3 regions of the Arthrobacter sp. P1_D12 genome follow, and region 3 is predicted to be linked to each of the others. Evidence: predicted binding sites of a transcription regulator. Region 3 holds the regulator's gene; each other region holds the start of a gene.
The links. Region 3 encodes LexA, which represses DNA repair genes until DNA is damaged. Its sites were predicted from a motif close to TCGAACANNTGTTCGA; they were not measured.
Positions count from the first base shown of each region.

Region 1: the regulator LexA is predicted to act here: its motif matches at 7,408-7,423, upstream of AC1DZV_RS07525 (DUF6504 family protein).
Region 2: the regulator LexA is predicted to act here: its motif matches at 2,015-2,030, upstream of ruvA (Holliday junction branch migration protein RuvA).

Region 1 covers NZ_JBFUAR010000008.1:5,831-15,352, reverse strand. The annotation lists gene AC1DZV_RS07575 (AAA family ATPase) at 1-754, opposite strand, end outside; gene AC1DZV_RS07570 (VOC family protein) at 811-1,569, opposite strand; gene AC1DZV_RS07565 (DinB family protein) at 2,495-2,950, opposite strand; gene AC1DZV_RS07560 (MBL fold metallo-hydrolase) at 2,990-3,652, opposite strand; gene AC1DZV_RS07555 (S-(hydroxymethyl)mycothiol dehydrogenase) at 3,649-4,734, opposite strand; gene AC1DZV_RS07550 (mycoredoxin) at 4,807-5,064, opposite strand; gene AC1DZV_RS07545 (SOS response-associated peptidase) at 5,352-6,098, shown strand; gene AC1DZV_RS07540 (VOC family protein) at 6,169-6,591, opposite strand; gene AC1DZV_RS07535 (chorismate mutase) at 6,606-6,932, shown strand; gene AC1DZV_RS07530 (hypothetical protein) at 6,940-7,326, opposite strand; gene AC1DZV_RS07525 (DUF6504 family protein) at 7,573-7,908, shown strand; gene AC1DZV_RS07520 (DNA polymerase III subunit alpha) at 7,905-9,522, shown strand, end outside.
Region 2 covers NZ_JBFUAR010000034.1:15,494-25,015, forward strand. The annotation lists gene ruvB (Holliday junction branch migration DNA helicase RuvB) at 181-1,305, opposite strand; gene ruvA (Holliday junction branch migration protein RuvA) at 1,298-1,942, opposite strand; gene ruvC (crossover junction endodeoxyribonuclease RuvC) at 2,068-2,655, opposite strand; gene AC1DZV_RS20505 (YebC/PmpR family DNA-binding transcriptional regulator) at 2,704-3,459, opposite strand; gene pdxT (pyridoxal 5'-phosphate synthase glutaminase subunit PdxT) at 3,463-4,173, opposite strand; gene AC1DZV_RS20515 (MurT ligase domain-containing protein) at 4,276-5,565, shown strand; gene AC1DZV_RS20520 (type 1 glutamine amidotransferase) at 5,562-6,359, shown strand; gene AC1DZV_RS20525 (GNAT family N-acetyltransferase) at 6,365-6,853, shown strand; gene AC1DZV_RS20530 (alpha/beta fold hydrolase) at 6,888-7,724, opposite strand; gene AC1DZV_RS20535 (alpha/beta fold hydrolase) at 7,734-8,609, opposite strand; gene AC1DZV_RS20540 (CapA family protein) at 8,621-9,522, opposite strand, start outside.
Region 3 covers NZ_JBFUAR010000027.1:51,814-61,335, forward strand. The annotation lists gene hisB (imidazoleglycerol-phosphate dehydratase HisB) at 1-64, opposite strand, end outside; gene AC1DZV_RS18705 (histidinol-phosphate transaminase) at 136-1,254, opposite strand; gene AC1DZV_RS18710 (LysM peptidoglycan-binding domain-containing protein) at 1,323-1,496, opposite strand; gene lexA (transcriptional repressor LexA) at 2,247-2,996, shown strand; gene AC1DZV_RS18720 (ATP-dependent DNA helicase) at 3,094-5,250, opposite strand; gene hflX (GTPase HflX) at 5,243-6,847, opposite strand; gene AC1DZV_RS18730 (class I SAM-dependent methyltransferase) at 7,400-8,014, shown strand; gene dapF (diaminopimelate epimerase) at 7,995-8,948, opposite strand; gene miaA (tRNA (adenosine(37)-N6)-dimethylallyltransferase MiaA) at 9,000-9,522, opposite strand, start outside.

The sequences.
Region 1 (9,522 bases), on a different contig from region 3:
CGCCGCGTTTGAGGTGTTGGCCGTACCTGATCAGAGACTCACGGTGCTCGGCGATACCTAAGGCGTGGTCCGACACTTTCTCCAGCAGGCCATCCGGCAGGATGACATCCGACGCGGCAAGGACGGGCCGTGCATGGAACGTCACCCCGGCCGCGCTGGGACCATACTCTCCCATCACCAGGGAAATGACCTGTCCCTTGAGCACGCTGCGGTGCTGCATCCGATTGCGGAACTCCGAGAGGAAGCGTGCGGCCTTATCTGTAGCGTCGGCCAAAACCTCAAGGGACGCTGACTGCCGGCCATACCGGGGGTTGGCGTCCCGCTGCAGCACGGCGATGGGACTGCCTCCATGGCTGAATAGCCAGAGCCCCAGTGCCACGGCCTGCCGTTGTTCGTCCGGCCCGACAGCGAGGTTGGCGTAGTCCGGCTGGGACAGGGGGAACTGCGGATATAGCTGGGACTGCTGCAGCATGTCGCTCAGCGAGTGATGGTGGCGTTGGTCGCCACCGCCGATGCCCACGAGCCGGAACTCAGGATCCTCTGCGGCGAGCTCTTCCATGAGGATGTCTGCGTCCACGAAACGGTGCGGCGGAATCTCCTCAACCACTACCGACACTGATTCGGCCCGGGCCGCCAAATGCTCGGTGAGCGTAGTCAGCAGCTGGGTTCCCGGTTGCCCCCGACGCTGCCCGGACTGCGTAAGCTCCACGAGCCGCGCGAAATCGTCGATGAACTTCCCCAAAATTTCATCCATGGGCTGACCCTACCAGCGCCGCAAAACGGTGTGGCGCTCATGCTCTCCAGCATGCGTCAGCCGGTGGTTGCGCTGACCGCGATGGTGCCGCCCTGGGGGTCCCTGATCACGGCGCTGCGAAATCCCGGCGAGTCCATTGGCGCCATCAGGAGGCTGCCACCCAGTGTTACGGCCTGCCGGGCAATGGCGTCCGCGTCGCGGACTGCGAAATTGACGCTCCAATGCGGCGGGACCGCGACGCCATCCGTGGCTGCCACCACCGCCACTACCCGGCCGGAACGGAGCCACCGCGAGAAGGGGGCGTCCGGGACGGGTTCGAGTTCCCAGTCGAACATTGCACCGTAAAACGCCTGGGCCCGCCCGAGATCTGTGGTGTGCAGCGAGCTCATGGCCCAGGAATTCGGCTCATTGGCCAGCTGGGCGCCGTCGTTCACTCCTGCCCGCCGCAGGCAGAACGGGATGCCGGTGGCATCGGCGAGCACAGCAATACGGTCATCCGGGCCGGCACCAAACGGCGCCAGGCGCTTGCCCCCCGCCCGCTCGGCACGAACCAAGGCTTCCCCGACGTTTACGACACGCACGTGGGTGATCCACCCCGGCGGCGATTGCGGCGGCGCCTGTCCGATTCCGGCAACCAGTTGACCGCGGAGGCGCGCAGCGTAGTAGAAGCCGTCGAGCCCGGGCGGCATCGGAACGGGGTCGTCGAAAGTCCAGCCGAAGAGCGGACCGTAGAAGTCCTTGGCCTCCTTGGGGTCGGGCTGCCAGGTGTCGACCCAGCACGGAGCACCGACTGAGGAGGTATCCCGCGCTGTCATTGAAACCCTTTCTCCGGGGCCCGTTACGCCGCGAACATTGTTTCCCAAGACCGCGGAGTGGAGCAAGACCCAACTGCGATTCCGGCGAGGCAAACTGCCGAACCTCCACGACCGAGGGGAAATCACCGTCGCTCGGGAAACCTGGCACCCGTGCGGTAGGCTCGCCAACATATTTCTGGCCAATTGCGGAACCATGAATAAAGGAATGAAAACCCGCCAGGCTGAACGATCCGAATGACTTCTGCTACCGAACGATCGGACCGTGGAACAGCACCCGGTCCTCGGACGAGGAAGTCCGGAGCATGATGTCCGTTGAGCGAATGGTGAGGGCCGGCAAGACCGTTCAAGAGATCCAGCGCTACTACCCGGAATACGCCCCGTCCACGAAATGACGGCCAGCGCAACGGCCGGTTGACCTCGTCCGCATGCCACATCTGTCTGGACGGGTGGTTCTGACAAAAACCGTGGGCCCTGGAGACGGTGAGCGGCGGACCACGGGGGACACCGACCGGAAAAGCCGCATATTAATTGTTACTCTCTTTTCCTTTTGTACGGCAAATGCAATTGCTATTCTGAATTTGGTCAGGCAGAGGCTGCAAACTTCGTTGCGGGAGTTCTTATCTCATGGCCACCAGAGTCGTTGTCCCCGGAAGTGCCGTAATCCCGTTCACGGCGTTCGGCTTTAGATGGGGCACGACATCCGGCCGGCCTGGTTCCTTGCGCGCCCCCGCTGTGGTGTCTGAGCTGATCGGGGCGCGATTACGCCGCCGGCACGCGGGACCAGAGCCTGAACCCGGGCTTCCCTAGACCAGCGCGGATGCGGCCCTGTTAAAACCAATCGGGGGTGGCCGCATCCGCGCTCACCAGCATCCATTGTTCAATGCCGCTCTTCTGGTTTAGAACCTTGATCCGGGCGGCCGTTCCGTCAAGTGCGCGCAGCGAGGATCTGCTCGCGCAGAATATCCGCGTGGCCGCAGTGCTGGGCGAGTTCCCTGAGCATGTGCAGGTAGACCCACCGCAGCGGCAGCGGGCCGCGCCGGTTTCCTCTGACAAGGTCGTCAAGGCCGAGCGAAGCGGCCCGACGGCGTGAGTCCTCGCAGGCCTGGAGGTAGGCTGCCTGGAGGCCCGCGATGGTGTCGTCATCCGCCAGGATGAACGATTCGTCGGGGGTGGCCGGAATGCCGATCTCCGCCCGGGGCCGGCACGTGATGGCCTCGTCAAACCAGACCTTCTCCACGAAGGCGGCGTGCTTGACCAGCCCGAGGAGGGTGGTCCGCGACGGCACCAGCGAGGCCCGGGACTCCTCTTCGGTGAGCCCGTCCAGACAGGCGTGCAGGTCCGCACGATGCTCATCGAGGAATGCATCGAACTGGGTACGCAGGGTCCGGAAGCAGCGGACCGGGCCTTTCCGCGGACGCGGTCAGTGGCCGCGGGCGATCCATTCCTCAAGGTGCGGTGCTTCGGCGCCGATCGTTGTGGGATCCCCGTGGCCGGTCCGGACCGTCGTGTCGGCCGGAAGCGGCAGGAGCCGGGTTCGGATGGACTCGATGATGGTCGGGAAATCGCTGAAGGAACGGCCCGTCGCCCCGGGGCCACCCTGGAACAGCGTGTCCCCGCTGAACACTGTTTGTTCGCTAAGCACGGTGCCTTCGCTTTCGAGAAGGAAGCACACGGACCCGGGCGAGTGGCCGGGGGTGTGCAGTGCCACGAGCCTTGCCCCTGCGACGCCGAACGTGTTGCCGTCGGCAATGGCGTGGTCCGGCTCGGTGCCGGGGAACACCCGCTCCCACAACATCCAGTCGTCCCGGTGCAGGTACACGGGCGCGTTCACGAGCGTCCGGACCTCGCCCACGGCGCTGATGTGGTCATCGTGGCCGTGCGTGAGCAGGATTGCCGTGACCTTCCTGCCCGAGACGGCCGCGGCCACGGCAGCGGGATCGTGGGCCGGGTCGATGATGACGCATTCGGCGTCGTCCCCGAGGATCCAGACGTTGTTCTCAACATCCCAGGTGCCGCCATCGAGGGAAAACGTCCCGGAGGTCACCAGCCGGTCGATCCGGATGCTCACTGGGCCGGCGTTCACAGCTCCACCACCGAGCGCAGCACGGCGCCGGCGTGCATCTTCGTGAAGGCTTCCTCGATCTGGTCAATCGTGATCCGCTCCGTCACGAAGGCGTCCAGGTCCAGCTTGCCCTGCCGGTAGAGGCTGATGAGCGTGGGGAAGTCGCGCGAAGGCAGGCAGTCGCCGTACCAGGAGGACTTCAGCGAGCCGCCGCGGCCGAACACATCCAGCAGCGGCAGTTCCAGGGTCATCTCGGGGCTCGGCACACCCACCAGGACCACCGTGCCGGCGAGGTCCCGGGCGTAGAAGGCCTGCTTATACGTTTCCGGGCGGCCGACGGCGTCGATCACCACATCGGCGCCGAAACCGCCGGTCAGTTCGCGGATCGCTTCGACGGGGTCGACGGCGGAGGAGTCCACCGTGTGGGTGGCGCCGAGATCCTTGGCGCGCTGGAGCTTTTTGGCATCGATGTCGACGGCGATCACGGTGGTGGCGCCGGCGAGCGCCGCGCCGGCGACGGCCGCCGTGCCGACTCCGCCGCAGCCGATCACGGCGACCGAATCGCCGCGCTGGACGTTTCCGGTGTTGATCGCCGCGCCGATGCCTGCCATGACGCCGCAGCCGAGCAAACCGACGGCCGCGGGATCGGCGTCGTCGTCCACCTTGGTGCACTGGCCGGCCGCTACGAGGGTCTTTTCAGCGAAGGCACCGATGCCCAGCGCGGCCGTCAGCTCGGTGCCGTCCTCCAGCGTCATTTTCTGGGTGGCGTTGTGGGTATTGAAGCAGTACTGCGGCTGGCCCCGGCGGCAGGCGCGGCACTCGCCGCAGACGGCCCGCCAGTTCAGCACCACGCGGTCCCCGGGGGCGACCTCGGTGACGTCCGGTCCCACGGCACTGACAACGCCGGTGGCCTCATGGCCGAGCAGGAAGGGGAAGTCGTCGTTGATGGCACCCTGCTTGTAGTGCAGATCGGTGTGGCAGACACCGCAGGTGAGGATGTCCACGAGGGCCTCGCCGGGGCCGGGGTCCGGCACCAGGATCGTCTCCAGGGTGACGTCGGCATTCTTGGACCGGACTACTGCGGCTTTGACTTTATGGACCATGAAACAAGCTCCTTTGCTCCTTGGGAGGCCGCGCCGTCGTGGTTTGGTGGTGTCCTTGGATGCAGGAAGGGCCTAGGCGGCGAGCCGGCTCTTGACCTCAGCTGCGGAGGGGTTGGTGGCGGCGGTGCCGTCCGGGAACAGCACGGTGGGGACGGTGCGGTTGCCTCCGTTGAGCTGCTCGACGAGATCGGCCGTGCCTTCGACTTCCTCGATGTTGATCTCGGTGTACCCGATGCCCTGCGCGTCCAGCTGCTTCTTCAGCCGGTTGCAGTAGCCGCACCACGTGGTCGAAAACATGGTGATGGTGCCGGATTCGGGGGTGAAGTCCACGAAGTTCTCCTCAAGTAAGTGGTTGGGTCCGGCATGTCGGGCCGGGCGCCCACTGAAGTCGTACGTTACTGCCAACAACCGTACCCCGCAGCCCGCTATTCCCGCAGAGAGCGCTGCCACCTATGCCGTCGGACGCGAATTCGCGGTAAAGATGCGAAGTCGCCGGAAAGTTCCGGCGAGTTCGCAGGTTTCCGGCGACCTCGGCGGGCCCAGGATGGTCTTCCCGAAGAGTGCGTGACGGCGGCCGGGCGGATGACATGGGATGGGTGCGGTGGCATGCTGGTGCCATGTGTGGACGCTACGTGATGGCCCGGGCCGTCGGAGACCTGCTGGCCGAATTCGATGCCGGGCTGGAAGATGAGATCGCGATTCCGCCGTCGTGGAACGTGGCCCCGACGGCGGATGTGCCGATTCTGCTCGAACGGCTGGTGGAGGGAGAACCGGTCCGCCAACTGCACATTGCGCGCTGGGGTTTAGTGCCGTCCTGGGCCAAGGACCCGGGCATCGGGTCCAAGATGATCAATGCCCGCAGCGAGACCGTGCTGGAGAAGCCCGCCTTCCGGAAAGCGACCCGCGCCCGTCGCTGCGCCGTCCCGGCTGACGGCTACTACGAGTGGAAGGGTGAGGGCCGCACCAAGCAGCCCTACTACGTCCATCCCAAGGACGGACGCCCCCTTGTCTTCGCGGGACTCTATGAATGGTGGCGGGACCCGTCCAAGGAAGAGGGCGACCCGGAGCGCTGGATGCTCTCGACCTCGATCATGACCACCGACTCGCCGCCGGAGGGCTACGCCGGGGGAATGCTGGCCGAGCTGACCGCGCTGCATGACAGGGTTCCGCTGCCCATGAACCGCGAGACCATGCAGACGTGGCTGGACCCCCAGGCCGATGATGCGGCCGGGCTCGTGGATCTGGTCCGGGCCGGGGCGCACGACGTCGCGGAAGGCTGGACGATCGACGCCGTCGGCACCGCCGTCGGGAACGTCAGGAATGACTCACCGGAACTCATCCAGCCGGTGGGGAACCTGTTCTAGCGGGTGCGCTGCCCTGTCTGGCGGCTGCCCGCCGGCTGCCAAGGCACGGGGCGGTAGTGGTCACCTGAGGTCAGAGCGTGACTTTGCCGCCGCCGTCGACCGACCAGTCGGGGTTGAACGCGACCTCCCAGCGGTAGCCGTCGGGATCGGCGAAGTAGCCGGTGTAGCCGCCCCAGGGCTGGGTCTTCGGTACCGCAACGATGCGGGCTCCCGCGGTCCCGGCTTCGGCCATCACCCGGTCGACGTCCGCCGTGCCGGCCAGGTTGTGGCTGAGCGTGATGCACGCAATGCCGGCAGGGGGATCGGTGGCCGCCTCGGACTGCATTTGACCCGCGTCCCAGAGCGAGAGGATGAGGCCGTGGTTGACCTGGATGAAGAGCACCTCCCCGGGGACTTCCCGGTGGACCGGCCATCCGAGGCCATCGACGTAGAAGCGGCGTGAGGCGTCAACACTGCGGACACCTAGCGATATGAAGTCGACTCGTGGCTGCATCTTTCGATACTGTCATGCACATGCCCACAAATCACGCAGACGACAAGGCCGCCCAGGCCGACCGCGAACAGCTCGCCGCCGTGCGGGTGGCTGTTGACGAGGTGGACGAGCAGATCGTGTCCTTGATCGGGCGCCGGGAACGGCTGATCCGGATCGCCGGGACCCTCAAGGCGGACAGCGCCGAGGTCCGCGCGCCCGGGCGTGTGGAGCGGGTCATCGAACACGTCCGCGCCACGGCGGAAAAGAAGGACATCGACGTCGAGCTTGTCGAGAAGACCTACCGGGCGATGATCGATGCCTTCATCACGCTCGAGCTGGAAGTGTACAAGTCCAGCTCCTAGAAGGTGCCTAGAGGGCTTCTTCGACAGGCACGTTGGCCTGGTAGTCCCGGCCGTCACAATCGCTGAAGGCCGTCATGAGATGGCCCTTGGGCAGGCCAAGCACAGTCGCGATGGGGAAGTTTCCCGTGATGGTGTTTCCTGAGTGTTCCACGCCTTTGAGGTCGAAGTTCTCTTCCGTGCCGTCATGGTTGAAGTAGTAGAAGGACACGGCCTCACCGTTCATGAACTCAATGCCCAGTCTGCGCTGATGGGAGTAGTCCGGCCCGGCCGCCAGCAGGCCCACCACGTAGGCGCCTTGCCCCGGGATATTTCCGTCTATATCGAAGGTCGCCACCAAGGTTGAATTCTTGGCGGCGATCTTTACGTGCTTCAGGAGTGCGATATGGGAGCTCATGGCTCAATCCTGCTACCTGTGCAATCGTCCGTCCACCCCCGATCTGGGTTTTGTCGGCTCCGCGACGTAGACTGTATTTATTCGAAGATATGTTCGAATAAATACAGAGCGTTGAAGTAGAAGGCGTTGAAACAGAGGGCATTGAAGTAGAGGGCGTTGACACAGAAGGCGCCGGAAGCGGAATGGACGTAGGAAGTCGAAGCGGGGACTGGGCCGGCTCCAGCCCGGACTGGGTCGGGAGGCAACGTGGGTATTTTCAGCGAGTCCGTGGATGTCGTCTGCACGCCCTCCGGCCAGCCCCTGCGCCTCGACTGGGCCGGCCGGCGCTACACGGTCTGCGCTGACCCCGTCCGCTGGTACGAACGCCGCCAGTGGTGGGCCGAGGAACGCCGGGCGCCACTGGGAAGCGGGCCGGGCCTGGTGGATCATGAGATCTGGCGGGTCCAGGTGCGTGCGGCCGGGGATCACGCCGCGGATTCCTCGCTCACCCTTGACCTGACCCGGCATGTCGGCAGCGGCCGGTGGCGGCTCCTGAAGATCCACGACGCCCTGCACCCCCTCCGGAAGCCCGAATCAGCATGACCTTCACCCATCTGCACGTCTCCACCGCGTTCAGCGCCCACTATGGCGTCTCCTGGCCGGATGAACTTGCCGCCGCGGCCGCCGCTGACGGTGCCACCGCGCTGGCCTGCACGGACCGCGACGGCTTGTACGGAACCGTCAAGCACCTGAAGGCGTGCATGGCAGCCGGGCTGGATGCAATCGTCGGGGTGGACCTTGCGGTCTTTGACGACGACGGCGACCATCGCACCCAGCTCGGTGGCCGCGTCCTCGTGCTGGCGCACGGACACAACAACGGTGCCGGCTACCGGGCGCTGTGCCGGCTGATCTCCGACGCCCACGCCCGCACCACGGGCAAGGCGCAGGGAATAGTGCCGGTGGCCGTCACCCGTGCGGAACTGGCCTCCCGCACCCTGCACCCGGACACCCTGAAGCCGGTCCTGACAGTGCTGATCGGCCCGGACTCCGACGTCGGCCGGGCCATGGGCGGCCGGCGCTACCTGCGGCCCCGCACCCTGTTCAAACGCTGGCTGGACGCCATGCCCCCCGGAACGCTGGCGGCAGAGGTTGTGTCCCAGCTCAGCCCGCCCGGGGAACCGCTGAGCACCGCCCACGCGGTGCGCATGCTCAAACTCGCCGCAGAACACGGGGTGCCCGCCGTGCTGAGCAACGCCGTGCGGTACGTGGCTGAGGACGGCGCGGCCACCGCCGATGTGCTGGACTCGGCCCGGACGCTGAAATCCCTCCCCGAGCTCTCCGCCGCCCCGCTGCTGCAGCCCAACGGGCAGGGCTGGCTCAAATCGGCGGCCCGGATGCTGCAGCTGGGCAAGGAGATCATCCACGCCGCCGGCTACGGCACAGCGGACCTCAAACGGCTCCTGGCCCAGACAGAGGCGCTCGCGGACCGCTGCCGCATGGATCCGGAAGCCGACATGGGCTGGAAACAGCCCGTGGTCCCGGAGGCATCCGTGATCGGGATCGACGGCGACGCGCTCGCCGAACTGACCCTGCGGTGTGAGGCCGGCATCGGCCGCCGCTTCCCGGGCATTTCCGGGCAGCGGGAACAGCAGCTGCGGACCAGGCTGGAGCACGAGCTCCGGATCATCGACTCGCTGGGCTTCGCCTCGTACTTCCTGACCGTCGCAGAGGTCTCCCGGATGATCCTGGCCCTGGGCGTCCGGGCCGCCGCGCGCGGTTCGGGCGCCTCCAGCCTGGTCAACTACCTGATCGACATCAGCCAGGTGAACCCGCTCCAGCACGACCTCATCTTTGAACGCTTCCTCTCCCGCGACCGTGCCACGCTGCCGGACATCGACATCGACGTCGAAAGCGCCGAACGGCACAACGTCTACCGGAAGATCTTTGAGCGCTTCGGCGCCGAGCGCGTCACGCTGATGAGCATGCAGAACGGTTACCGCGCTCGCGGTGCCGTGCGCGACGCCGGCCTGGCCCTGGGCATGGACGACGGCGAGGTCGGGGAAATCGCCAAGCAGCTGTGGCGGTTCTCGGCCCGGCACTTCCGCGAAGCCCTTGTGGAGAAACCCGAGCTGAAGGAATTCGCGGACCGGGTGGAGCAACGCGGCTTCTCCGAGAACCAGCAGCTGGACCTGCTGGTGGACCTCACGGAGCGGCTGG
Region 2 (9,522 bases), on a different contig from region 3:
ATAGCTGTTTTTCAGCAACGTCCGTCTGCTCCTGGCGGCGCGGGCAGGGGTCTGCGCAGCAAACTGGCAGCGAGACCGTCCCCCAGACCGCCGGCGGCGACCTGCTCTCCGCCCACGGAAACAAAACCCGGACGTGCCGAGCGTCATACCAGTCTAAAGGGAAAAGCTGAAAGAACGGTGCTAGCGGCTGTTTCGGATCCACTGAGGATCGGTTTCTTCGCCGAGATCCCCGCCGGACCCGACGATCGGGCTCTCGCCCAGTTCGTCGGCCTGGAACAGTTCCAGCGGGTCCTGGCCGAAGGCGCCGGCCGGAATGGCGAAGCCCAGGTGCGTCCATGCCGGCGCCAGGGCTATCCGGCCGCGCGGCGTCCGGCCCAGGAGTCCTTCCCGCACCAGATAGGGCTCGGCGACCGTTTCCACGGTCTCCGTTTCCTCGCCGACGGCGATCGCGAGCGTGGACAGGCCTACCGGCCCGCCGCCGAACTTGGTGATGAGGGCCTCGAGAACGGCACGGTCCAGCCGGTCCAGGCCCCGCTTGTCCACCTCGTACATGTCCAGGGCCGCGGAGGCCGCCCGCGCGTCGATTTGCTCGATGCCGTGCACGAGCGCCCAGTCCCGGACCCGGCGCAGGAGCCGGTTGGCGATGCGTGGCGTGCCCCGGGACCGGCCGGCAATCTCGCTGAATCCGGCGGAGTTGACCTTGAGGTCAAGCAGGCCGGCGGAGCGGCGCAGGACCAGTTCCAGCTCCTCGACGGAGTAAAACTCGAGGTGGCCGGTGAAACCGAACCGGTCCCGCAGCGGGCCGGGAAGAAGGCCGGCCCGCGTGGTGGCGCCGACCAGGGTGAAGGGCGGCAGCTCCAGCGGAATGGCCGTGGCACCGGCGCCCTTGCCGACGACGATATCGACGCGGAAATCCTCCATCGCCATGTACAGCATTTCCTCGGCCGGCCGGGACATACGGTGGATTTCATCCAGGAACAGGACCTCGCCCTCAGAGAGCGAGGACAGGATGGCCGCAAGGTCGCCCGCGTGCTGGATGGCCGGGCCGCTGCTGATCCGCAGCGGGACGTTCATTTCGGCGGCGATGATCATGGACAGCGTGGTCTTGCCCAGGCCGGGAGGGCCCGAGAGCAGCACGTGGTCCGCGCTGCGCCCACGCATACGCGAGGCCTCCAACACGAGGGAGAGCTGCTTGCGGACCCGGTGCTGGCCCACGAAGTCGTGCAGGTTCTTGGGCCGCAGGGCGGCTTCGATGACCCGCTCCTCCGGTTCCTCTCCCCCGGCGACGATCGACGGCTCAGCCACGCGCGCCTACCCGGTTCCCGGCGCGGGCGCCGTCCTGGCCCAGCCAGCGCAGCGTCGCGCGGAGAATCTCCGCCACATTGCCGTTCGCGGCCAGGTCCGGGGAATCGGCCAGGGACTTGTCGATGCTGGCCGTGGCATCCTTTTCGGACCAGCCCAGGCTGGTCATCGCGGCCACCACCTGCGGCTTCCAGACGGATTCCGCGGAAACGGCCGCGACAGGCGCGCCGGCGGTGCCGTGCGGCACAAGCTTGCCGGCGAGTTCGAGCACGATCCGGCCGGCCACCTTCGGTCCGATGCCCGGGACCTTCGTGAAGGCCTTGCCGTCGCCGGAGTGGGCGGCCACCCGGATGGCTTCCGGCTCGTGGACGGCCAGCACGGCCAGGGCGAGGCGGGGACCGACGCCGCTGACGCTGAGGAGCACATCAAACACCTCGCGTTCGTCATCGCTGGCGAAGCCGAACAGGGTCAGCGAGTCTTCCCGCACGATCAGGGACGTGAACAGCTTCCCCTCCTCACCCACCCGGAGGCCGCTGAGGGTCTGCGGTGTGGCATTGACGCTCATGCCGGCCCCGTTGAGGTCGATCACGGCGGAGGACAGGCCAACATGCGCAACGGTTCCGCGAAGAAAACTGATCAAGGCCGGGCTCCTGGTCTAACTGACGTCTACAACTGGGTGATGAAAGAACGTACAGCCGGGCACGCCGGCTATCCGAACATATCTACGAATACCCTACCAAGCCCCGCGGCTTCACAGCCGGACATTCAGCGCGCACGGCGCGCTTTTGCCTCCGCGTCCGCCCACGCCCGCTGCGCCGGAGTGAGGGACTGGCTGCCCGGCCCCGTCGTCACTGCATCCTTGGTGGAAGTGCCGCCGCCGGACCGCCAGGCGTGGGTGATGGCCAACGCGAGGGCGTCGGCGGCGTCGGCCGGGCGCGGAGGCGCATCCAGCCGAAGGATCTTGGTCACCAGCTTGGTGACCGCGTCCTTGTTCGAGGTCCCGCTTCCCGTCACGGCGGCCTTGACCTCGGACGGGGTGTGCAGCGCCACCGGGATGCCACGGCGCGCGGCGGCCGCAATGACCACACCGGAGGCCTGCGCCACCCCCATGACCGTGCTGACGTTGAGCTGGGAAAAGACCCTCTCCACGGCGAGGACCTGGGGTTCGTAGCGGTCCAGCCACTCGTCGATGGACGTGGCGATGACCAGCAGCCGCTGGTCCAGGCTCTCCTCGGGAGACGTGCCCACAACACCGAAGGCCACCAAAGTGGCCCGCCGGTTCCGCTCGACGTCGACAACGCCGATCCCGCACCGGGTGAGGCCCGGGTCGACCCCCAACACGCGCAGCGTCACGGTTGGGCCGTCAAGACCGGGCCCCAAAGTCACGTTTGGGTGAGTGCGTCACTCGGCTTCCAGTGCGGCCTGCACTTCGTCGCTGAGGTCGGCGTTGCTGTACACGTTCTGGACGTCGTCGAGCTCTTCCAGGGCATCCACCAGCTTCATGAACTTCTTGGCGGCATCGAGGTCCAGCGGCACCTGCATGGACGGCACAAACTCGGCCTCGTCGGTGTCGTACTCGATGCCGGCTTCCTTGAGGGCATCGCGGATGGCCTGGAGGTCGGTCGGCTCGGAGTGGATCTCGAAGCTGTCGCCGTTGTCCTTGACTTCCTCGGCCCCGGCATCCAGCACGGCCATCAGGACGTCGTCCTCGGTCAGGCCGTTCTTCGGCAGCGAGACGACGCCCTTGCGGGAGAAGAGGTAGCTGACGGAGCCGGGATCGGCGATCGTGCCGCCGTTGCGGGAGATGGCGAGCCGGACCTCGGAGGCGGCACGGTTCTTGTTGTCCGTGAGGCACTCGATCAGCAGGGCGGAACCCTGCGGGCCGCGGCACTCGTACATGATTTCGGTGTAGTCGACGACTTCGCCGGTGAGCCCGGCGCCGCGCTTGATGGCGCGGTCGATATTGTCGGCGGGCACCGACGTCTTTTTCGCCTTGGTGACGGCCAGTTCCAGGCTGGGGTTGCCGGAGAGGTCGGGGCCGCCCATGCGCGCGGCGACTTCGATGTTCTTGATCAGCTTGGCGAACGACTTGGCCCGGCGGCTGTCAAGGATGGCCTTCTTATGCTTGGTCGTCGCCCATTTGGAGTGGCCTGACATGCTTTACGCTTCTCCTCTGATCATTCGAATAAACAGTTCATGCACGCGCTTCTCCCCCGTCACTTCCGGGTGGAAGGAGGTGGCCAGCAGCTTGCCGGAACGCACTGCAACAATTCTAGCCGTCCCGTCCAGGACAGCGGCATGCGAGGCATGCTCCGGGTCCGCGGGTTCCGCCTGCGCCAGGACCTCCACCCCTGGACCCACACGCTCCACCCATGGGCCGCGGATGAACACCGCATGGACGGGAGCCACGCCGGAGCCGGTGTCGCTAAAGCCCAGTCCCTTGAAGTCCAGGTCCGTCTCGAAGGACTCGCGCTGCCGGCCGAAGGCGTTGCGGCGCACGGTGATGTCGAGTCCGCCGAACGTCTGCTGCGGGTTTCCGGCCAGGTCCTTCGCCGGGTCCGCGATCTCGTCCGCCAGCAGGATCATCCCGGCGCACGAGCCGTAGACGGGCAGGCCGGCCTGGATGCGTTCGCGCAGCGGATCCCGGAGCCCGAAGATCCGGGAGAGCTTGTCGATCGTGGTCGATTCGCCGCCGGGGATGATGAGTCCGTCCAGGCCGTCGAGTTCGGCGGGACGCCGGATCCCGACGCCGGCGGCTCCGGCGGCTTCCACGGCATGCAGATGCTCCCGGAAATCGCCCTGCAGCGCCAGGACGCCGATCCGGAGCCCCGTTCCCGCGCGGGATTCAGGGGAAAAAGAGGGGGTGGTCATCCCCACAGCATAGTGCTCTGCGCTGCACAGTACGCATGGAAGACGCATGCAGCGGCACCGGGCGTCCGGGTTCCATGCCGCTGCTGGGATATATTACAGAGCATGCTTTACTTCAGCGTTCCGCTCGGCAAGTTCGTCCGCCGGGTCTCCCGGCTCAGGGGCGGAGGCTCGGCCCTCCCCGGGCTCGTGGTCGAAAAAATCGACCCCGATTTCATGCGGCGGACGCTGTCCACGCTGCCGCTGGGGGTCGCCGTCGTCAGTGGCACGAACGGGAAGACCACCACCACCAAGATGGTCGTGGAACTGCTCGAGAGCCAGGGACTGAAGGTCTTCACCAACCGCACCGGCAGCAACTTCACCCGAGGCGTGGCCGCGGCCCTCCTGGGCGAGGTCGACTGGCGGGGCCGGCTCGATGCCGACGTCGCGGTCCTGGAACTGGATGAGGCGCATGCCGTCCACTTCGTCAACAAGGTCCCGCCGCGGTACAGCCTCCTGCTCAATGTCCTCCGCGACCAGTTGGACCGGTTCGGCGAGATCGACAAGACCGCCGAACTGCTCCAGCACATCGCGTCCAAGACCACCGGGACCGTGGTCCTGAACCGGGAAGACCCGCGCGTTGCCCGGATCGCCCAGACCCTGGACGGGCCGGAGGTGCTCTACTTCGGGCTCGACGATTCGCTGCTGAGCACCTTCCCCAACGACGACGACATGCGCGCCGCCCCGGGCAGCCCGGTGCCGGCCGCCCCCGCCCGGGCCGCCGCCGACGTCGTGTTGCGCCGAGTGGGCGCCGACGACGCCGATTTCGAGTACGACGGCGCGACGGTCACCACGGGGATGAAACTGCGCGGCGTCTACAACATCTTCAATGCCGCCGCCGCGCTGACCCTGGCCCGCGGCGTCTCCGGCGCCCGCGGCACCGGGACCGACCAGGCCGGCCTGCTCACGGCGCTGTCCAAGGTGGCGCCGGCGTTCGGCCGCGGCGAAAGCCTCGTGGTCGATGGCCTGCCGCTGGAACTGGTGCTGGTCAAGAACCCCAGCGGTTTCCGGCTCGGCCTCAAGTCGTTCCCGGCCGGGGGGTACGCCACGATGATCGCGATCAACGACAACTACGCAGACGGCCGGGACATGTCCTGGCTGTGGGACGTCGAATTCGACACGCTCCGCGCCAGCGGCGTGGACCAGCTCACGGGCTCCCGCGCGTATGACATGGCGCTGCGGCTCCAGTACGACGACGTCGCGATCGGCGCCGTCGACACGGACATTGCGCCGGCACTGGCAGCGTTCATCCGCGGCGGCGAGGGCAAGCCGAAGAGGATCTTTTGCACCTACACGGCCATGCTGGCTATCCGCCGCGAGCTGTCCAAAATCACCACAGTGGAGGTGGTCTCATGACCCCCGGGTCCCCCGAAACCCCGAACGAGCTGTCCTTTGGGCACGAACTTCCGCCCGAAGATTCCGCGGCCCCCAGCAAGGGAACCATCCGGGTCCTGCAGCTCTACCCGCGGGACATGAACATTTACGGCGACTGGGGCAACGCCCTGGTCCTCGCGCAGCGCTTGCGCTGGCACGGCTACACGCCGGAACTGCTCGAGTACAACGTTGGTGACCCGTTCCCTGCAGACGTGGACCTGATCGTCGGTGGCGGCGGCCAGGACAGCGGACAGCTCGTCATCCAGGACGACCTCCTCTCGCGCGAGTCCACCCTGAAGCAGATGGCCGACGAGGGCACCCCGATGCTCGTGATCTGCGGGCTGTACCAGCTGTTCGGGAAATTCTTCAAGACCCGGCTCGGGTCCGTCCTTCCGGGAATCGGCATCCTGGACGTGGAAACCCACGGCACCGACGAGCGCCTGATCGGCAACGTCACGGTCTCCTCCCCCGAATTCGGCAGCATCCTCGGCTACGAAAACCACAGCGGCCAGACCACTCTGGGACCGGGCGTCGAACCGCTCGGGACGACGGCCAAAGGCACCGGCAACAACAGCACGGACGGTCAGGAGGGCGCCCGCTACCGCAACATCGTGGCGAGCTACCTGCACGGCTCGCTGCTGCCCAAGAACCCGGCTCTCGCGGATTTCCTGATCCGGACCGCCGTCGAACGTAAATACGGCAGCTTCACCCCGGGCACGCCGGATGACTCCTACGCGGTGCTGGCGCGGGAACACGCCGCCCGCCGGCCCCGCTGACCCGGGTGGCCGGCGCCGAGGGCGGCACGGTCCGGATTGGGCGCGACACCCCGGAGCGCGAGGACGTCCTGCGGCTCCTGGGCGAACACCTCGCCGACATGTACGCGACCTCCCCGCCGGAAAGCGTCCACGCCCTTGATCCCGCCGCGCTGGCCGGACCCGGCATCAGCTTCTGGACCGCCCGGCAGGACTCCCGGCTCCTGGGCTGCGCGGCGCTGAAACACCTGGCTCCCGGCGACGCCGAGATCAAGTCGATGCGCACCGCGAATGCAGCCCGCGGGCGCGGCGTTGCGTCGGCGCTGCTCCGCCACCTCCTGGCCGAGGCCCGGCACAGTGGCTACGAACGCCTGTTCCTGGAGACGGGGAGCCAGGAGTTCTTCGCCCCCGCGCGGCGGCTGTACGAGCGGCACGGTTTCACGGACTGCCCGCCGTTTGCCGGCTACGAAGCCGACCCCAACAGCGTCTTCATGTCCCTGCTTCTGGACGCCGGGTAGCTGCCGGGCAGCTTTCCATCGGCCCCGCCTGCCCTCATCGGCTCCGGACGAAGGCCAGGACGTCGCGCGGCACCCGCCGGCTCGATCCCGCCCGGACATGGCCCCATCGTTCGTAGACGATCAGGGTGCAGTCTGGAATCAATTGCGCGGTCTCCTCCGCAACCGTCCTCGGGAAGAACGCGTCCCGGCCGCCGCAGAGCAGCAGGACGGGCGGACGAATGAGCGGCAGTACCGCCCGCGCATCGAACGTGAACTCGGCCCGCGCCTCCGTCAGCACGTCCGCGGCGGGGCATCCGGAGGGGTCCAGCACGCGCCGGCCGACGACAGGTCCCAGCAGTTCCCGCAGCCAGCGGGTCCGCGGCCCCGGGAAGAGGTACTCGGCCAGGACCGTCCCGGCGCGGCCTGCGTCTCCGGCAGCGACGGCGGCGGCCATCCGCTCGTCCACGTCTTTGCCCCACGCGCTCAGTTCGGCCGCCGTGACCACCATCGCGATGTGCCCGAAGGACTGGGGATGGCGGGCGGCCAGGTACTGCCCGATCATCCCGCCGAATGACTCGGCCACCACCAGGCCGACCCTGCCGCCGAACTCCTCGGCGATCAGCCGGGCGTAGTCGTCCGCCATGTCGGCGCTGGTGTGCGACGCCGGCATGTTCCGCCGGCGGGTGACAATCCAGATGGCGTACCCGGCCTCCTGATAGGCGGCAAACTCCCGCCGGAACAGTCCGCGCAGCACCCCCTGGGGCACGAAGCTCCCCGGTCCGCCCTGGACGAACAAGAGCGTCTTCGGGCCCCGGCCCCACGTCAGGTATTCCATCCCGTTGCTGAACGTCCCGCTCCGGGATTCCCGATCCCGCCGGTTTGCCCGGGCCATGACGCCGGCCTACGGTGTTATCTGCGTCGTCGGCTGCGGCATCGGCTGCGGCTGCCGGAGCAGCTCCGCGAACTCCGCCGGCCGGGATGCCGGCCACCAGTGGCCGCTGTCCACCCGGATCACCGTGAGATCATCCACCCAGGAATCCAGTCCGTCCACGAGGTCCGGCGACAGGAAGGAATCCTTCAGCGGCACCACCACCTGGACGGGCAGCGTCACGCGGCCGCCGGCCGGCCAGTTCACCGCCGAGAAGAAATTTGCGCGGTAAAGGGCCAGGCCGCGGATGGGATCATCGCCGACGTCGCGCTTGGCCGTCTGCCCGTAGCGTTTCGTGAGGAAGAGGCGCCAGGCGGCCTCCGGCAGCTTCGGTACAAGGAACGCGGCGATGTACCAACTGCGGGCCAATTGTCCGGCCAGCTGCGGCCACGCCCGGGGACGTGCATACCGGCTCCGCACCCAGCGGGAGAAGTGCCGCAGGTCGGGGCCCGAGATGGACGTGTACCGGCCGATCAGGCCCGCGGCCCGGGGGTCCTGGACGGCGGCCCAGCCCTGGATCGAGCCCCAGTCATGGCCCACAAGATGGACATCCGCGGCTCCGACGGTGGCCAGCACGGCGAACATGTCATCCACGAGCGTCTTCAGGGTGAAGTCCCCGGGGAGGCCCGTGACGACGGACGCGCCCGCGTTCCGGGTGTCGTAGGCGACTACGTGGTGGCTTCGGGCCAGATCACCGATGGCCGGCAGGAAGACCTGATGATCGTCCGGATAGCCGTGTACCAGCAGCAACGTGGGCACTTCGGGACCCGGCTCCCTGCCATACTCGAAGACGGCAAGCTCGGCCCCGCTGGACGCGACGGTGCGCCGCCGTTCGTTGATCATCTCCATGCCGCCCAAGCTTAGGGCCCCGGGGTGAGAATCAGCTCATGGGCGCCCGCCGCCGCGGCGCCCATCGACTCCAGCACGGCCGTGGTGCGCCGGCGCGTGGCCGCGTCCGCCGCCGTTCCGGCGCAACGGCCCTGCGGCGCGTCGGCCGCCACCGAACACCAGCGGTAGGGTCCGCGGACTATTACCGACGGCGCCCAGGCCAGGTCCGAGGCGGCCCAGGACCCGGCCGCGTCCTGGCTGAACTGCACCCGGACCAACAGGCCCTCGTTGTTGACCACGAACGAGGGCGAGAGCTCGGTGATGCCGTTGCCGAGCCCGTACACAATCCAGGTTCCCTTGTACTTCTCGATCGGCAGCACCGAGTGGCTGTGGTGGCCGTAGACCAGGCTGAACAGGCCGCTGTCCACGAGCGCATGAGCGACGTCGCGCTGCTGGGTGTTGGGCTCGGCTAAGTACTCTTCCCCGGCGTGCATGACCCCCAGCACGATGTCCGCGCCCAAAGCCCGGGCCTTGCGTGCCTTGGAAATCATGGCATCGGGATCGAGCAGGTCGACCTGCCAGGGCTGCTCGGCGCGCAGCCCGTTGAGGCCGTATGTGGCATCAATGACGGCGATTTTGGCCGCGGCGGTCTGCAGGATCAGGATGCCCTGGGACTCTACCTCGGTTCGGTACGAGCCCGTGTGCCGGAGTCCGGCGGCGTCGAGGACGTCCAGGGTGCGGATGAGTCCCGCGGTGCCGCGGTCAACGGTGTGATTGCTGGCGGTCGTGCAGGCCTGATAGCCCACGCCCCGCACGGCGGTGATGATCTGCGGCGGAACGTTGAAGGAGGGATACCCGGAGAACGGTCCGCCCGGGCCGGCCACCGGGGTCTCCAGATGGCAGATCGCCACGTCGCTCTGCTCGATGTAGCGCC
Region 3 (9,522 bases):
CGCTGGTGGTCCGTTCCATGCGTGCGGTCCGGCCCTCGGCGGTGGTGGATCCGGTGGTGCTCATGTAGATGTGTCCTTTGGAAGAAGGCAGGGTGTTGGGCAATCTGGCGGGGACGATCGGGCTCCCCACCAAGTCTAGGCCTGCGGCTTTGCGGAGCCGGCCAGGATAAGTTCAAGTGCCTCCAGGAAGGCTGTGGTTTCTGTCTCAGTGCCCGCGGTGACGCGCAGGTGCCCCGGAATACCGACGTCGCGGATGAGGACACCGGCGTCCAGCATCTGCTGCCAAACCTCATGGGGGTTCTCGAGGCCGCCAAAGAACACGTAGTTGGAATCGGACGCGGCCGGGGTCAAGCCCAACCGCGTCAGTTCCGACACGATCCGGTCGCGCTGGCGCTTGATGTCCTCGACGTCCGCCATGAGCGCCTCCCGGTGGTGCAGGGCAGCCAGGGCCGCAGCCTGGGTGATGGCGGAAAGGTGGTACGGGAGACGGACCAGGCGCAGGGCGTCAGCGACCTCCGGTGCCGCGGCCATGTAGCCGAGCCGCGCACCCGCGAGGGCGAAGGCCTTGCTCATGGTGCGCGAGACGATGAGCCGCTCCCGGCCAGGGAGCAGGGTGAGGGCACTGGGCGTGCCGTCGTGGGCGAACTCGTGGTAGGCCTCGTCGACGATCACGATGGTCTGGCTGGCCTCGCCGGCGTCATAGACGGCCTCGACCACATCGAGGCCCAGCCCCGTGCCGGTCGGGTTGTTCGGGGAACAGAGGAAGACAACGTTGGGCTGAAGCTCGCGGACTTGCTGTGCCGCCGAGTCCGCGCTGAGCCCATAGTCTGACGCGCGGGCCCCGACGACGTATTCCGTATCCGTGCCGGAGGCCAGCAGCGGGTACATCGAATACGTGGGAGGGAACCCGAGGGCCGTCCGGCCGGGGCCGCCGAAGGCCTGGAGGATCTGCTGAAGGACTTCGTTGGAACCATTCGCGGCCCAGATGTTCTCCGCGTCCAGCCCGTGGCCAAGGTATTCGGCGAGGGCTTCGCGCAATTCGGTGAATTCACGGTCCGGATAGCGGTTCAGCCCGGCAGCGGCGGCACTCACGGCCTCGGTGATCGCTGCGCGGACATCGGCCGGGACCCCATGGGTGTTCTCGTTGACGTTGAGCAGGATGGGGACGTCCAGCTGCGGCGCGCCATACGGACGCAGGCCACGCAGATTGGTTCGGAGGGGCAGTCGGTTGAGGCGCTCAAGCTGGTCAGTCACGTGACCAGTTTAAGTGGTAGCGGGACGGGCGCTGAAACTGTGACGCCCGCGACGGCACCCGGGGGTGGTTACTTGGACGGGACGAACAGTTGCTGGCCCGGCATCACACGCGCGGCGTCCAGATTGTTCAGCTCCACGATGTCGGCCACGACGTCGCGGGGATCGCGCTCCGGAGCCACCGACCCGGCAATGGCCCAGAGGGACTCCCCCGGTTGGACTGTGACGGATACGGTCGGCGTCACCGAGAGCTGGTCTGCGGAATCTGCCGCTTTCGCGGGAGCGTTGAGGAATCCGCTGAACGACAGGATGAACGCCGCCAGCAGGATCAGCGGGACACCGAAGAAGACGAAGCGTCCGCGCCGGGTGAGCCGCAGCGGCGGCTGCTTGGTCCGGCCGCCGGAAACCGCGGCGGCTCCTTGCGGCGCCTGGCGTTGAGCGGGTACACGTTGCCGTGAAGGGAACCACCCTGGCCCATGCCGCCTTGGTCGCGACTGCCGTGTCCGAGGCTGCCGTGTCCGATGTTGCGGCGAGCCGCTGCGCCACCTGGACCAACACCGCGGTGGCGGGTCGTGACGTCCTGAATGTTAGTGCCGTCAAACGCGCTTGAAACTGACATGAACTGAGCCCTCCTGGACCATAAGTTGCCGCCCGGCGTACTCACGTACTCGCCGCCAACCGGCCGAACCTTCGAACATAGAACCGAACATCGCTTGCGAACCCAGTTCGTCGGAATCGAACACATATTCGAATCTTGCTAGTTCTGTTTTAGCACTTACTAACGAACGATGTCGAGACTCGCTAGAACAAATGTTTGAAAAAGGTCTGCGGCTGGCCTATTTTTGAGGGACAGGACAACCACTTTCGAACTCCCACTTTCGAACTACCCGTGGGAATTCATTCGTAGTTGATCAGCAGGGTCTGACATTTCAGGCCGGAAGTTCCCGGTGACAGCAGCCACGGCAGCCGGGCGGAACGGAAAGGCGTTGGCGAACATGGCAGCACAAGCCACCGGCGGCAGGGCCACCCCACGGAGCCCGCAGCCCGCCCGGGCCCCCAAGAGCCTCACCGTCCGGCAAAAGAAAATCCTGGAGACCATCCAGCGGTCCGTCACGGACAAGGGCTATCCGCCGTCCATGCGCGAAATCGGCGACACCGTCGGTCTCGCCAGCCTCTCGAGCGTGACCCACCAGCTCTCCCAGCTCGAAAAGCTCGGCTACCTGCGGCGTGATCCGAAGCGCCCGCGGGCCATGGAAGTGCTCATGCCGCTGACCCTGGACGAGGGGACCACACCGATTTCCGGTGTCGAGAAGTCAAGCGGCCTGCGGGCCGTCGGCGGCCTGTCAGTGACTGAGCTGGCCAGCGCCACCGACACGGCAATGGTGCCGTTCGTCGGACGCATCGCCGCCGGCGGGCCGATCCTCGCGGACCAGGTGGTGGAGGACGTCATGCCGCTGCCCCGCCAGCTCGTGGGCCATGGCGAACTCTTCATGCTCAAAGTGGCCGGCGACTCGATGATCGACGCCGCCATCTGCGACGGCGATTGGGTGGTTGTCCGCCGCCAGGGCGATGCCGTGAACGGCGACATCGTTGCCGCCCTGCTGGACGACGAAGCCACGGTCAAGACCTTCCGCCAGCGGGACGGCCACACGTGGCTGTTGCCGCAAAACACCCAGTACGAGCCCATCCTGGGCGACCACGCCGTCATCATGGGCAAGGTCGTCTCGGTACTGCGCTCACTCTAAACTGCGCTCCCCTTAGCCGTCCCGGGCCATGCCGCCAGTTCGGAGCGGCCACCCCGCGGCGGATTTCCGGCGCAGGGTGGCGGCCCCGGTTTGGGACTTAGGCTTTTGCGGAGTCTTTCGCCAGGCGCTTCAGGGCTGCCATGGCTATCGATGAATCGGTGGTGGGCCAGAACGGCGGCAGCGCGGCGCGCAGGAAGCCGCCGTAACGCTCCGTAGAGAGCCGCGAATCCAGCACTGCCACCACGCCCTTATCCGAGGTCGAGCGGATCAGCCGTCCGGCGCCCTGCGCGAGGCGGATGGCGGCGTGCGTGGCCGAGACGGCCATGAAGCCATTGCCGCCGGCCTGGGCCACGGCCCGCGAACGTGCCGTCATCAGCGGGTCGTCCGGCCGCGGGAAGGGAATCCGGTCGATGACCACCAGCCGGCAGGACACGCCAGGGACGTCGACGCCCTGCCAGAGGGACATGGTGCCGAACAAACACGTGTCAGGTTCGTCGGCAAACTGCCGCACGAGCGCCGTCATGGTCGACTCCCCCTGGCACAGGATGCTGAGGCCCAGCCGGGGCCGCATGGACTCGGCTGCTTCCTCTGCGGCGCGCCGCGAGGAGAACAGGCACAGGGCGCCTCCGCCGGAGGCGCGGATCAGCTTCTCGAGTTCGTCCAGGGCCTCGGGGGACGTTCCGCGGCCGGGTTTGGGCAGGTGCCGGGCGACGTAGAGAATGCCCTGCTTCGGGTAGTCGAACGGGGAGCCGACGTCGACGCCGGTCCAGCTCGGTGCGCCGTTGCCAACCAGGCCCAGGCCGCCGGCGGCGGGTTCGAAGGCGGCGCCGATGGCCAGTGTGGCCGAGGTCAGGATGACGGTGTGGTCTGCGAACAGGCCCTCGCGCAACCGCCCTGCGACGCTCAGCGGGGCAACATTGATCAACGCCGGCGCGCTCTCGTCCGGCTGCGAGTAGCCCTGCGCCGGATCGAAGCTGCTGTTGCGGGAGAACCACACGACTTCGCGGTTTTCGCGCGCGGCCAGGAGGCGTTCACAGAGCTCCAGGATGACCATGAGGCGCGAGCGGGCCAGCTGCCGTCCGCCGTCCGCCGACACGGAGCTGTCCCCCTTGGAATCGGACAGGGCGGCGCGGCATGCGTCGCGCAGCTGGTCGATGCAGTCCAGCTGCCCGCTGTTCAGGCCGTTGGGCATCAGCCCGCTGGGGACGCCGTCGATGGCGAGCTCCAGGTGGGCAGCGGCATTGTTCAGTGCATCCACGGTGATGCCCGTGTGCTTCCGGGCCCCGGACGCGGCGGCGTGCACCATCGCCACGGAGAGCTGGCCCGAGACCGCGCCCGTGACGCGGTCCTGAAGTTCGTGTGCTTCATCCACCACGACGACGTCGTACTCGGGCAGCACCGCCAGGCCTTCGAAGGCACTGACGGCGAGCATGGCGTGGTTGGTGACCACGACGTCGGCATCGGCGGCGTTCTGCCGTGCCAGTTCGCTGAAGCATTCGGCCGCGAGCGGGCATTTCTGCGCGCCGAGGCACTCCATGGAGGTGACCGAGACCTGGCGCCAGGCCCGGTCCGTGACGCCTGGCATGAGCTCGTCGCGGTCCCCCGTGGTGGTCTCCTCGGCCCATTCGCGCAGGCGGACGACTTCCTTGCCCAGCTGGGAGGACGGCCCGCCAAGTGCGGCGGCGAAATGCGGCACGCTGGTGTCCTCGCCCAGGGAAAACAGCTGTCCCTCGGAAGGTTCTTCGGACGGGAAGCCGCCCTCGAGTTTGTGCCGGCAGACGTAGTTGGAACGGCCCTTGACCAGGGCGACCTTGACGGGCCGCTCCAGGGCGGGCGTGATGGTCTTGAGCAGCCTGGGCAGGTCCCGGCCCACAATCTGCGTCTGCAGCGCCAGGGTGGCGGTGGAGACCAGGGTGGGTTTGTTGCTGGTCAGCGAATGCGCGATCAGCGGAATCAGGTAGGCCAGCGACTTGCCGGTGCCGGTGCCGGCCTGGACCAGCAGGTGATCGCCGCTGTCTATCGCGCGCGCCACCTGCCGGGCCATTTCGTGCTGGCCATCGCGGCTCTGCCCGCCCATGCCGGACACGGCACGGTCGAGCAGCTTAACAACAAACTCCTCGCCGGCCGCGCCGGCACCTGAACCGGCGCCGGCGCCGGTGTCAGTTTCGGCCGGCCCAGCATCAGCTGGTTCGGCGTCGGCTGGTTCGGCGTCGGCTGGATCGGCGTCGGTCCTGGTCACCGCAGCCTCAGTCATTGCTAATGAAGGGATCCAGTTCGGCGGCGAGTCCTTCACGCACCATCACCACGGCACGGGTCCCGGTTTCCTCGTGGTCGAGGCTGAGGATCTCGGCGTCGCTCTCGTGGAGCTTGCTGATCAGATCCCCGCGGTTGTACGGGATGAGCAGTTCAAGCTTCACGCTGGGCCGCGGAATGCCGTCGCTGATGGCCTTGAGCAGTTCCGGAATGCCTTCGCCGGTGCGGGCCGAGACCACCACGTGGCGTGGCTCGCGCTGCTTGAGCCGTTCGACCACGAACGGGTCAGCGGCGTCGGCCTTGTTCAGGACAATGATTTCCGGAACCTTGCGCGCGTCGACTTCGCTGAAGACCGTCCGGACAGCGGCGATCTGGCCCTCCGGATCCGGGTGCGAGACGTCCACGACATGCAGGATCAGGTCAGAGTCGGCGACCTCTTCCAGCGTGGAGCGGAATGCCTCCACGAGCTGGGTGGGCAGGGAACGGACAAAGCCCACGGTGTCGGCCAGGGTGTATCCCAGCCCGTCAGCGGTTTCGGCCTTGCGGACGGTGGGGTCCAGGGTGGCGAACAGGGCGTTTTCCACCAGCACCCCCGCGTCGGTCAGCCGGTTCAGCAGCGAGGACTTCCCGGCGTTGGTGTAGCCGGCGATCGCGACAGAGGGCACGGCATTACGACGGCGGTTGGCGCGCTTCGTTTCCCGGGCAGGCTTCATGGCGGCGATTTCGCGCCGCAGCTTGGCCATCCGGGTGCGGATCCGACGGCGGTCCAGTTCGATCTTGGTTTCACCGGGACCACGCGAGCCCATGCCGGCACCGGCGCCGCCCACCTGGCCACCGGCCTGGCGGGACATCGATTCGCCCCAGCCGCGCAGGCGCGGGAGCAGGTATTCGAGCTGGGCGAGCTCCACCTGGGCCTTGCCTTCACGGCTCTTGGCGTGCTGGGCGAAGATGTCCAGGATCAGCGCTGTACGGTCAATGACCTTGACCTTGACGATGTCCTCGAGCCCGCGCCGCTGGGAGGGGGCCAGTTCGGCGTCGACGACGACGGTGTCGGCGCCGGTGGACATCACGATGGCTTTCAGCTCCTGTGCCTTGCCGGAGCCGAGGAAAGTCCCGGGATCGGGCTTGGCGCGCCGCTGGACGAGCCCGTCGAGGACCTCGGAGCCGGCCGTCTCAGCGAGGGCGGCAAGTTCGCGCAGGGAGTTCTCGGCGTCCGCGAGGGTGCCCTCGGTCCAGAGGCCGGCCAGGACGACGCGCTCAAGGCGCAACTGCCGGTATTCGACCTCGGTGACGTCTTCGAGCTCGGTGGACAGGCCGGCCTTGCGGCGCAGTGCGTGCCGTTCCTCAAGGTCCTGCTGGTCGCCGTCGAAGTTGGTGTACACCTCGTCCAGGCGGGAGATGGCCTGCGCCTTGCCGAGCACCGACGTCGGGCTGCTGGTACCAGCACCGGCGGCGGTGCCATGGCTGGTGCCGGCGCCGCCGCCGCGGCCTGGGGCGGGGGTGTCCTTGGAAAGGATCCGGTCGATTACAGCTTGAATCTCTTCAGGGCTCATGTCCTGGGCTGCTGAATCGGGTCCGGTGTTGGGGTGGCTGGTCATGGTCTCCTTTAAAGGTTCGGCTCTTTCAGAATAGTGCCGATTGTTGCTCTGTGGGGCGGTATTCGCGCTGGGCTGACGGCGGGTGGTCATGGGGGCCTCCTGGAATGCCCGCGGCAACGGCGCCGGGGCGGGGCTGGCTCTGTGCAGAGCGGTGGCTGGGTGACGGTAGAGGCGGCTAAGGCGCCTGGCTACGGGGACACTGGCTGTCTGGGCGGTGCCGTGCCGGTGCAAAACACGGTGAGGTGGGTGCCTCCGCCACGCCGGGCCCGGGAGTACAGCGCCAGCACAGTGCTAGCAAAACTCCGTGCCTGGGAAATGGCTGGATTCCAAGTGGTGCGGGCGCCCGCGGGTGAGAAAACTCACCCCTGCGATGGCGCACTCAGCGGAAGGCGTTTACCTGCGTCGCTTCGGGGTCCCCGGCGTCCCTGACAAGGACGGGACGGGACCCGTGCCGGCTACTTGGAGATCAGGATCATGTTTTGTAGCGTAGCAGACGCCGGCGCTGCCACCCGGTTTCCCATACGGGCTGGCCGCGAACTAATCTGGCCCATTATGGAGTCTGCACACTATTTCAGCGCCCAGCCGGCCGGGCCATTTACCCGCAAGCCGCTCACCGTGGATCTTGCCGGTGAGACGCGCCGGCTGCAGACGTCCTCGGGGATCTTCAGCCCGGACGGGATCGACAAGGGAACGGCCGTACTGCTGGCCGACGTCCCGGCGCCGTCGCCGCAGGGCAACCTTCTGGATATCGGTTGCGGCTGGGGACCGATCGCCCTGACCATGGCCCTGCGGGCACCGCACGCCCAGGTCTACGCGGTGGACGTGAACGAACGCTGCGTGACCCTGACCAATGAAAACGCCGGGCTGCTGGGGCTGCACAACGTATCCGCCAGCACGCCGGGCGCCGTGGACCCCGACCTGCGCTTTGACACCATCTGGTCCAACCCCCCGATCAGGATCGGCAAGGATGAACTTCATGCCCTCCTGCGCCTGTGGATTCCCAGGCTGGCGCCGGGCGGATCGGCCTGGCTCGTGGTCCAGAAGAACCTCGGCTCCGACTCGCTGCAGCGCTGGCTCTCGGCGGAGCTCGACGCCAGCTTCAGCGTGACCCGGGAGAGCACGTCGAAGTCGTTCCGGATCCTTCGAATCAGGAAAGCGTCCCGCTAGCCACGATCACGGCCGGGCCGCTGAGTTCGACGTGTTCGTGCCCCTCCGGGCCCAGGAAGAATTTCACGCCGACGACGCCGCCGGGGACGTGGACGTTCCACGCGTCCGGCGCGCCCTGCCCGGCCCAATGGCGAATCGCGACGGCGGCGGCGCAGGCGCCCGTGCCGCATGACTGGGTCTCCCCCACTCCGCGCTCGTGGACCCGCATGGTGATGGTGCCGGTACCGTCGTGCACCAGTGGTTCGGAGGGCACAACGAATTCGACGTTGGTGCCGTGCGGCGGCGTCGGGTCCACCCGGGGGGCAGTGAACAGCTGCGTGGCCTCCAGTTCGGCTGTTTCGGCCAGGGCCACGACGGTGTGCGGGTTGCCCATGCTGACGGAGAGGGCGGGCCGCGCGACTTCGAGCCCGTCGGCGCTGACCAGCGAGTCCATGGCCCGCGCGGTCGCCTCGCCCGGGAAAATGAACTCCCAGGGGCCCATGTCCACGGCGTAGCCCGCAGCCGTCCGGACGATCGTCTTGGCACCGCCCCGGGTTCCAATGACGAGCGATTCGCCGGCCGGCAGGTCCACGAGGCCTTCGGCGATGAGGAAGTGCACAAAGACGCGGACTCCGTTCCCGCACATCTCAGAGAGCGAGCCGTCGCCGTTGCGGTAGTCCATGAACCACTCGGCATCGGGGTGCGCGGTCAGCAATTGCTGCCCCTCGGGCAGGAGCCGGGAGGGCACGGCCCGGATCAGGCCGTCGCCGCCGATGCCACGGTGCCGGTCACAGAGCGCCGCGACGTGCTCCGGGCTCAACTCGAGCGCGCCGTTGAGGTCTGCGATCAGGACAAAGTCGTTGCCCGTTCCGTGGCCTTTGGAAAACTTCAGACCGCTCAGCGGGGCGGTATCGCCGGCAGTACGGTCAGCGGCTACGGCTTGGGATTCGTCCATGCTCCAAGGTTACCGTTCCGCCCCGACCGCTCCGGCACCGTGACCCAAGCGCTACGCCGGAGGCAGAACCGGCGTCGCCCGGCAGAGGCCGGCGGCCTTGGCCACGAGGTCAGGATCGTGCCAGCCCAGCCAGGTGACCCGGGGATCCGCACGGAACCAGGTCAGCTGGCGGCGCGCGAACTGCCGGGTGGCGACGATGGTTTCGTCCGCGGCCTGCTCCACGCTGGAGGCACCGTCGAGCACCCGGAGGAACTGGGCGTAGCCGAGGGCCCGCGGCGCGGTCCGGCCGCTGCGGAGCCCTGCTGCGTCCAGCCGGCGGACCTCGTCCAGGAGCCCCCGGTCCACCATGGCATGGACCCGGTCGGCCAGGCGCTGCCGGAGCAGTTCCCGGTCCACCTCGAGTCCGATCTGGATGGCAGGCTGGAAGTATTGGCGGGCCGGCATGAAGGAGCTGAATGGCCGCCCGGTGAGCTCGAAGACTTCCAGGGCGCGGATGATCCTGCGCTCATCGCCGAGCCTGCCCGCGGAGACGGGGTCCACTGCCTCGAGCCGTTGCCGAAGGGGCGCGGCTCCC